Regions from separate parts of the Aliikangiella maris genome, predicted to be linked through region 3. Evidence: predicted binding sites of a transcription regulator. Region 3 holds the regulator's gene; each other region holds the start of a gene.
What was found. The regulator FliA, encoded in region 3, starts transcription of late flagellar genes. The targets are predictions, from matches to a motif close to CTAAAGTTNNNNNNNNNNCNGCCGATA.
Positions count from the first base shown of each region.

Region 1: the regulator FliA is predicted to act here: its motif matches at 1,358-1,384, upstream of ABVT42_RS11600 (flagellin N-terminal helical domain-containing protein).
Region 2: the regulator FliA is predicted to act here: its motif matches at 1,456-1,482, upstream of ABVT42_RS20615 (flagellar protein MotY).

Region 1 is NZ_JBFDAH010000010.1:159,925-163,212, forward strand. It holds gene ABVT42_RS11595 (VOC family protein) at 181-561, opposite strand; gene ABVT42_RS11600 (flagellin N-terminal helical domain-containing protein) at 1,601-3,046, shown strand.
Region 2 is NZ_JBFDAH010000039.1:9,760-13,047, reverse strand. It holds gene ABVT42_RS20620 (putative bifunctional diguanylate cyclase/phosphodiesterase) at 1-432, shown strand, start outside; gene ABVT42_RS20615 (flagellar protein MotY) at 448-1,425, opposite strand; gene rnt (ribonuclease T) at 1,663-2,271, shown strand; gene ABVT42_RS20605 (flagella synthesis protein FlgN) at 2,323-2,829, opposite strand.
Region 3 is NZ_JBFDAH010000007.1:172,632-175,919, reverse strand. It holds gene ABVT42_RS08715 (MinD/ParA family ATP-binding protein) at 1-817, shown strand, start outside; gene ABVT42_RS08710 (RNA polymerase sigma factor FliA) at 1,094-1,810, shown strand; gene cheY (chemotaxis response regulator CheY) at 1,908-2,282, shown strand; gene ABVT42_RS08700 (protein phosphatase CheZ) at 2,310-3,056, shown strand; gene ABVT42_RS08695 (chemotaxis protein CheW) at 3,067-3,288, shown strand, end outside.

The DNA.
Region 1 (3,288 bases), on a different contig from region 3:
TGGGCGCTTTAAATCGTTTAATGATTGATTCATTATTGTGAAATTAAGCACCGTATTTTTTATTTTTAAAATGGCAAATACTGCTTTAGTGTAAGATAATTTTTGGTTGATTGAGTGAATATCATATTGAATCAGCATTCACTTTTCTAATCAATTGATCCTGTCGTCATATTGTCAAACTTAGTCACGCCGTTCAACTCGCCAGGGGGGATTTTTACGATTATCCCCCGCCCAATATAATTTTAATCGATTACCACTCGGATCCAGTAACACAGCTTCTCGCCACAAGTACGATTGATCTTGCGGTGCTTGAATAAACTCAAATCCTTTTGCTTGAAGTTGTTCAACCCAACTATCTAATTTTTCGGTTTCAAAGTAGATGACCGATTGGTTCGGTGTGACATGTTCGGTTAACGATAATGAAAAAGTGGCATCACCTTCGGGGCATTCAAAGCGGGCGTAATGCGGGGTATCGACAATCTGTAAAAATCCCATGCGGCGGTAAAACTCGGTGGCACATTGCATGTCGGTAACGGGCAAAGTAACTTGATTTAAATTCATTGGATGTCTCAAACCTTATTTTCTCAAATCTTATTCAACTAATAATACTTTATTGCATATTGAGTATTCTGAAAGTGTTGCATTAAGCGGGATATCTAGCAGAATATCAAGTGCTTTCCAGAGAGCCAATTAGTGCCGTTAAGAGAAACGCTACCAATACTAATACAATTGCAATTACAACACTCTAATTGATTATATGAATAATGAAATGCCGTTTTAGCTACAGGATAACGCCTTTCCAATTTCGGCTCTTATTAATTTCGGTGATTTTTTGACGAGGAAATGATAAATCGTATCGAATTGAGCAAAATCAAGTCAAAAGCGGTTATTTATTGACCTTTCGGCAAGTTGGCAGGCAAGGTTTTGCCTCTTGAGAGCGAAATTGCCGCTATTTTGTCATGACTTTTTTACGGGCAAAGAAAAGGGGTCGTCTAGCGACCCCTTACCGTACGACTGAAGATAAACGCTTTGCGGCTGTTCTCAGCAACCACTTGCTTTTATGCTTCGCGCTAAAGCCCTTATTTTAAGCTGTTCTCAGCAACTTAAGACTCAGACTAAAGCTAAAGTGTTCCGAAGAACTCAGCCTAAAACAATAAAGCGGAGATTTATCATGGGTAATGAACTTTCTTCATCAATATTGTCTTTAGCTGATTTACATTAAGCAATGCGTGTGCCAGTTTTTTTAATCAAACTCAAATTATCTTATTTTTGTTAATGTTGGTGCATTTCCAATAAGTACCCAATCTTTCATGGTGATCACCGGCATAAAAAAATATTAAAAAAATTTCAACGCTAATTAAAGTCGGATTTTTTGACGCCGATACAAGGTTTGAAGCGGATTTCTCACCCGCCTCGTCTTTAGCCGGTTATCTCAGTAAGCGTCTAAAGCCAATCTCTATTTCTCAGGTAGATGGTTACCGAAAGAATTATTCTCAGTTCTTCTTTCCCAATTATTTTTTATTTAATTTTTTACTCACGAACAGCATTTTTACCTCTGACCGCATGTTGTTTCTGAGTCAATAGATTAGGAGTTAATAAAATGGGAAACGTATTATCAACAAATGTTTCTTCACTGAATGCCCAGCGTAATTTAATTAATGTTAACGGTAATCTGGCGACAACCTTTCAGCGTCTTTCTTCTGGCCTTAGAATTAACAGTGCCAAAGACGATGCAGCCGGATTGCAAATTTCTAATGGCTTAACCTCGCAAATTAATGGTTTAACCGTTGCCTCACGTAATGCCAATGACGGTATTTCTCTGGCTCAGGTTGCTGAAGGGGCTTTGCAGGAATCAACCAACATTCTGCAACGTATCCGTAATTTGTCGATCCAGTCGGCTTCTGATGTTAATGGCCCCAGAGAACGGGCAGCCTTACAATCAGAAGTGACTCAATTAATTCAAGAATTAGGACGAATCGCTGAAACGACTCGATTTGGTAGCACCCAATTACTTGATGGCACTTTCAGTGCGCGAAATATTCAGGTTGGTGCCCAAGCCAACGAAACCATTTCGGTGAGCATCTCGGATGCCCGTGCAACCGCGCTTGGCAGCAATATACTAGTTGCTTCAGGCTCAATCCTGGGCACAACGGTTTCAACTGTTGCTAACGGGGTAGCCGCAGAGACTGATTTAGCCTTAACCACCGCCGAAGGGGGTACAGTATCTAATATCAGTTATCCGGCTAATGCCAGTGCTGCGGATATTGCGACGGCAATTAACAACGCCGCTAACGGAATCGGTATTACCGCAACTGCTTCTAACTCAACAACGCTGACAGGTTTAACGGCGGCAGGTGATGTGACCTTTACACTCAATGGGAGTGCTATCGCGGCAACCATCACTAATGCCAATGACTTAACGGCAATTGCAGCGGCAATTAATGGCTCATCAACGGCAACCGGTGTCACTGCCACTTTTGCCAACCCTAATAACCTGTCGACTCTTACCTTAAGAACCACTGACGGTCGTGATATTGCCTTATCAGCCTTTGCCAATGCAACCGCCGGTAATGACTCGATCACCATTGGCGGCAACACCCTGACTGAAGGGGGAACGATTATTGGTAATGTAGTGGGAACTGTTTCACTGGAAAGTTCTAAAGGCCAGATTACTACGGCCACTGCCAGTACAGAGGCTTTCCCTAATGCTACCTCGACCAGTAGTTTTAGTTCGGTCGAGAGTATTGATATTTCAACTTATGCCGGTGCGCAGTCTGCCTTAGCGGTATTGGATGCCTCACTTCAGAAAATCGATTCTCAGCGAGCTGATTTGGGTGCGGTACAAAATCGCTTCTCCAGCACGATATCAAATCTGGGTAGTATTATCGAAAACGCCTCAGCAGCCCGTTCACGGATCAGAGACACGGACTATGCGGCGGAAACTGCCGAGTTATCAAAAAGCCAGGTATTGCAACAAGCAGGACTCTCAATCCTGTCGCAAGCCAATGCTTCCAGTCAATCTGTATTATCTCTACTCCAAGGGTAGAACCATGACCGCTAATAGAGCCCCTACCGTACGACAACTTTAGGCGCATCTGACAAGGGTCTGTAATTTACAGCCCCTTGTTTATGCCTTAAAAATCAATACATTAAGTTTTTGAATAAAACTTTTCAGAAATTTTTTGTCGAAAAAATAAAGTCGCCATTTTCAGCGCCGATACAATCTGTGAACGCAAATTGTTCTCAGCAATATGCGGTCGGACAAATGATTGTTTCTCAGGCGATGAT
Region 2 (3,288 bases), on a different contig from region 3:
TTGGAGTTTGAAATTACAGAAGGCTGTGTCATTAAAGATGAAAAATTGGCGATACAAATACTCGAAAAATTGAGTCATCTTGGCGTTAAAATTTCACTTGATGAGTTTGGTCATGACTACTCTTCACTTAAAATATTACAAGCGATACCGTTAAATATTTTAAAAATTGATCGCAAATTTATTATGGATGAGTATCAAGAAAAAGGTGGGCGTCAGCTACTACAATCAATTATTGCCATAGCTAAAGGATTTGATATTCAAACGGTTGCTTGTGGTGTCGAAGAACAATATCAAGTTGATTTTTTTAAAGAGTCTGATTGTGATTTTATACAGGGGTTTTACTTCTCAAGGCCAATAGCGGCCAATAAAGTTATTGCCTTTGTGAATGATTGGTACAACGACCTTGAAACAGACGCAAAGCTGCGTTTTTAGTTGTTTTTATGTACATTACTGTTGGGCTATTCGAATATAGACTCGGCGATTTAACGCGCGACCTTTTTTACTACGATTGGTTGCTGCAGGTTTAAGTTCTCCATTGGCTAGTAGTTTAAAACGATCATCAGTAACTCCCTCAAGTTGAAGTATTTTTTTAACGGCATTTGCTCTATTTTCTGACAGCTTAAAGTTGTAGCTGCGTGAACCTTTGCTATCGGTATGTGCGCTGATAATGACGACTTCAATGCTGGGATCATATTTAACGTAGGCTGCGAGTGCTTGCAACTTTTCTTGATAGTTTTTGCGAATGGTAAATCGATCAAAGTCAAAGTATAGCGTCAAACGACTTACTTGTTCTAAATCAAAATTAATGAGCTGTGCCATACAACCTAAAAATTTTTCATAAGCGGGTTTAAAGCGAACGGAAGAAAGGGCAACTGATACCTGAGCATCTTGTTGGTTTAAATCCTGATAGCTAAATGTAGGATAGCGACCCGACTCTAATTCATATAATAGTCGCCAGCTGCTGGTTGCGCGATTTTCAAAAATAAAAGGCCCCGGTGTTATCTTAATCTCTCCTAATTCGCGACTGGGAATATCTGGTCGCCAGGTGGGGGCAATAGCATGAACAGAGGCCGTTTTAGTGGGTAACTGTTGATGACGTAAATAGCTTAAAGAAAATCCGAGCTGCTGCTTGCTGCCTGCTGATTTAGAGAACATTGCTTGACCATAATACGGGATTTCATGCGACAGCCGACAAGAAAGCGGATTACCTTCAAACTGCCAGTTAGCATCATGAATATCGGCTTCAAAATATTTTAAGCCCGCAAAAACCGGTGTACTAAAAGATATCAATATGAAAATTGTTAGCGCACCTAAAAAATTGAAATGCGTGTGTAACAACCATGGTGCATGCCAAACCAGGTTGGTACGTTGCTGCGCTTGAAGGTCGCCGGCGTTGCTTTTCCGATAATCTATCAGATATCTCATTTAACTGTTCCCAATTTGTTCTAAGCTTTATATCGGCATTGAAAATACCGACTTAAATATTTTGAACAAAATTTTAATTTTATATAGTTGTTGTTTTTCAATAAGTTACTAATTTATTCAGGTGGTAGTTGGTTATATGGCCTACTGGTGATAGAATCGCAAAGAATTAAAAAAATAAGATTCCCGTATGACAACTTTCAGCTTCAATTATCTTAAGGATATTCACTCATGACCATGATGAGTCGCCGGTTCAGAGGTTTTTTTCCTGTTGTAATCGATATTGAAACCGCCGGATTTAATGCCAGCACTGATGCATTACTCGAAATAGCTGCCGTCACTCTTCAGTTTGATGGACAAGGTAATTTAAAACCCGCAAGCCGTTTACATTTTCATGTGCATCCGTTTGAAGGAGCCAATATTGAACAAGCTTCTCTTGACTTCAACGGTATCGATCCAACCAATCCATTACGTGGCGCCGTGTCCGAAAAAGAAGCCTTAAGTCAAATATTTTCACAGGTGCGTACTGAACAAAAAGCGGCAGAGTGTCAGCGTAGTGTATTAGTTGGTCATAATCCGGGATTTGATATGGGATTTTTAGTTGCAGCAACCAATCGTGTGGCTTCTAAGCGGAACCCATTTCATCCCTTTACAACATTTGATACGGCAACCTTGTCGGGACTGGCTTTAGGTCAGACTGTATTGGCCAAGGCATGCGAAGCTGCAAAAATTGACTTTGATAGTCAGCAGGCACATTCGGCACTTTATGATACAGAAAAAACGGCAGAACTTTTTTGCTTTATTGTCAATCGTTGGAAAAAGTTGGGCGGTTGGCCTCTAGGTGACTGAAATACCATTTGGCCAATAAATTTACCAGATAATATCGAACAAAAATTTAGCTTAGGCTGAAATTGAATTACTGAAATGACGAACTGTTGTTCGATCTCCTTGAGAATTATATAAATTATTATCAGGATCAATCCCTCTAATAATATTAAAAACTCGGCGACTCGATGCACTGATTAATTCTATCAATCGGGCATTCACCTCATTTTTTAAACAGCACTTTTCAACTAACTGCATCAGATTGGACCAGTTTTGGCTGAGCGATGGATGATTCTGACAATAATTTTTCAGTCCCGATAAGCTGGTAATTTGCAGTCCCTTGTGATCGATAAAAGGGGGAAACTTTTGTCCGTTTATTTTCTTTATGATGGCATTTTTATCGGCAATTACTTGTTTGAGTGTATTAAAGTCACGTTTTTCCAAAGCAGCTTGTTCACTGTTTAAAACATCAAACAGCGCCTGATAATCTTGTAGCCAGCTATTCATAACCGCAAGACATAATTGCTCAATGTGTTGCGGGGCAGGGCTACTGATTTGAATGGTTGCACGTTGTGTGGTCATAATGTTTTTCCTGGTATTTTCACTGATTTTCCACTTTTAAATTAACTGTCAGTGTTAATCAGCTGGCATCAACTTATTTTCGATACTAGCGTTTATTGCCGGTAGACAATGAAATAGCGTCTTTTTTATCGGCTGTTAATAATTAATTAGCAAAGTGCATACCAGGTTTTAAATTGTTGTCTATGACTGTACTTAATGAATTTGAAACTGAGTGCATTCAAAACTGAGTGCATTCAAATAGTGATTAATCGGTTGATTTAGGGTGGCGATTACCTGTCGCTTTGCGGTAATTCAAAGACAAAATAATAATAGGTCTTGCATAGATTATCAGTTAAATCGTACTTAACCATAATTCATTTATCTTGCAACCAACAAAGTGAAACTGCGATAACAATCGTTCAATGATTTGCGCGAATGCGAATCGGTAGTTTACCCTGTGCATGGTTATAAATGTATTAT
Region 3 (3,288 bases):
CGGTGCTGGCAAGCCGGTTAAAGTGATAGCTATTACTGGTGGTAAAGGTGGTGTTGGTAAGACTAACGTATCTGTCAATCTGGGCATGGCGTTAAGTCAGCAAGGATATAAGGTGATGCTGCTGGATGCCGATTTGGGATTGGCCAACGTTGATGTGCTATTGGGCCTGTCAACTCGCAAAAATTTATCTCATGTGCTCTCGGGTGAATGTGAATTGCGCGATATTGTGTTAGAAGCTCCCCATGGGTTGCAAATTGTACCGGCATCATCTGGGACTAAAAACATGGCTGAGCTGTCGGTGATGGAACATGCTGGCATTATTCAGGCATTTAGTGAAATTGGTAAAAATCTTGATTTTTTAATCGTCGATACCGCAGCAGGTATTACCGATATGGTGGTTAGTTTTACCCGCGCATCGCAAGATGTAATTGCTGTGGTATGTGATGAGCCAACGTCAATTACTGATGCTTATGCGTTGATGAAAGTGCTAAATCGGGATCACAATATTGTGCGCTTTCATGTGTTAGCGAATATGGTTCATACCAGTCAGGAAGGACGCGAATTATTTGCCAAGTTAAACGGCGTGTGTAATCGATTTTTAGATGTGACTTTGGACTATTTGGGGTCAATTCCTTTTGATGAGAATGTTCGAAAATCGGTGAAAAAACAAAAAGCATTAGTTGATGCCTTTCCACGTAGTCCAGCGTCGATAGCCATTAAGAGCCTGGCGAAAAAGGTTCAGAACTGGCCTATGCCACGAGATGCCAGCGGGCATATTGAGTTTTTTATGGAACGTCTGGTATCCAAAGCAATGTAGTGGAATTTTAATAAATGAGCATTATTTTAAAATAATGCGTTATAAATATAGGGTGTGATCGATTAATTGATGACTCGTTGATTGAGTTAATCACAATTATGTCACCAAAACAGAATTCGTTTAAAATTTTAGAAGTATTAATATAAATCAAATGCAGTGTTTTTACCTTCAACCATTTAATAAACAGCAATGTTTGAAAAACATCGATTTTTTTATGGCGTGTTTTCAACATATCGCTATTCAAGACAGGCATTTGCTTAATGTAAGGGTATTCGCGTGACTGGAGCAGATACATACCGTCGTATTCAGCAAGATGATTTCGCGGCAAAATATGCACCGCTGGTTAAGCGTATCGCTCATCATTTACTCGCAAGATTACCTGCCAGTGTACAACTAGAAGATATGCTGCAGGCTGGCATGCTTGGCTTGTTAGAAGCCCAATCTAATTTTGACGAAACCAAAGGGGCGAGTTTTGAGACTTTCGCCGGTATTCGTATTCGTGGCGCAATGATCGACGAAATTCGTCGCGGTGACTGGGTTCCCCGCTCAGTTCATAAAAATTCACGAGCTATCGCCAAAGCTATACAGGAAATAGAACAGCGTACCGGAAGGGATGCACGAGATACTGAAGTGGCTGCTGCACTCGGTGTTGAAGTCGAGGAATATCGCCAGATGCTAATGGATGTGAGTAATGGTCATATGGTCGACTTTGAAGGGCTTGGCGTGACCGAAGATTATTTTAGTCAAGGTTTGTCTGACAGTTCAATGACTCCGCTGGAGAGAATCCAAAAAGAAGACTTTCGAAATTCATTGGCGGGTGCAATTGCATCACTGCCTGAAAGAGAAAAGTTGGTTTTGGCGCTTTACTACGATGAAGAACTTAACCTTAAGGAAATTGGTGAAGTTCTGGAGGTAAGTGAGTCGCGAGTCAGTCAAATTAACAGTCAGGCAATGCTTCGCTTGCAATCTCGATTAAAAGATTGGAAGAAATAGCTATTCTTGACTAAATTTAGGGTAACTCCCGAATAGTTAACCTATTGATTATTAACCTATTGATTAATCCAGACGGAGACATAACTTGGACAAGAACATGAAAATCTTAGTGGTAGATGATTTTTCGACGATGCGTCGAATAATTAAAAATCTACTAAGAGATCTTGGGTTTACCAATACCCATGAAGCTGATGATGGTAATACGGCGCTGCCCATGTTGCAAACTGGAAACTTTGATTTTCTGGTCACTGACTGGAATATGCCTGGGATGCAGGGGATCGACCTGCTGAAAGCTGTGAGAGCTGATGAAAAACTAAAGTCATTGCCAGTTCTGATGGTCACTGCGGAATCGAAGCGGGAGCAGATAATAGAAGCCGCTCAAGCCGGTGTAAATGGCTATATTGTTAAACCATTTACTGCTGCCACATTGAATGAAAAACTTGGCAAAATTTTTGAGCGTATTGAAGGTTAATCTCGTTCAGATTAAGGAAGTTAATCCATGAATCTATCCGATAAAGAACAGCTCGAAAAAGCTATTTCAAATACCCGTGAACTGCTGGCTTATATGGAAGCCGATCAAATTGATGATGCGCAAAAACTATTTGATAGTTTAACCCGTGACAGCGATGAAGATTTATTTCGAGAAATAGGCAAATTAACCCGTCATTTGCATGAAGCGCTGAGTAATTTTCAACTCGACTCGCGTATTACCGACTTAGCCGCTTCAGAAATTCCTGATGCCAAAGATCGACTCAACTACGTGATTGAAAAAACCGAAGAAGCTGCCAATAAGACGATGGATAAAGTTGAGCAATGCCACCAAATGGCTGACCTGATTGCTAAAGATTCTCAGGAATTATTGGTTGAATGGCAAAAGCTTTATCGTCGCGAACTCGAACCGGGAGACTTTAGAAAACTCTGTAAAAGAATTGAGTCTCATCTGGTTAAAAATAAAGATTCTTCTAATGAACTACAGGCTGAATTATCCGAAGTGTTATTAGCACAAGATTACCAAGACTTGACCGGACAAGTTATTCGACAAGTCATTACTTTGGTCCATAATGTAGAAGAAAGTATGGTCAATGTCATTAAAATGTTTGGCAATATGGAAGGTTATTCTAAAGCTAAAGTACAACCCAGAGTTGTCGAAGGGGTAGAAGGGCCAATAACCAATAAAGAAAAACGTAGTGATGTCGTCAGTGGCCAGGATGAGGTCGATGACTTACTGTCTAGTCTAGGATTCTAGGGGGACGTGAATGTCGTTTGAAGCAGACGAGGAAATCTTACAGGACTTCTTGATTGAGGCTGGAGAAATCCTCGAAGCGATGTCCGAACAATTAGTGGCGTTGGAAAACGAGCCCGAAGATATGGATTTGCTTAACGGAATATTCCGAGGCTTTCATACAGTTAAGGGCGGAGCAGGATTTCTTGCGTTAGAACCATTGGTAGAAATCTGCCACATTACAGAAAATATTTTT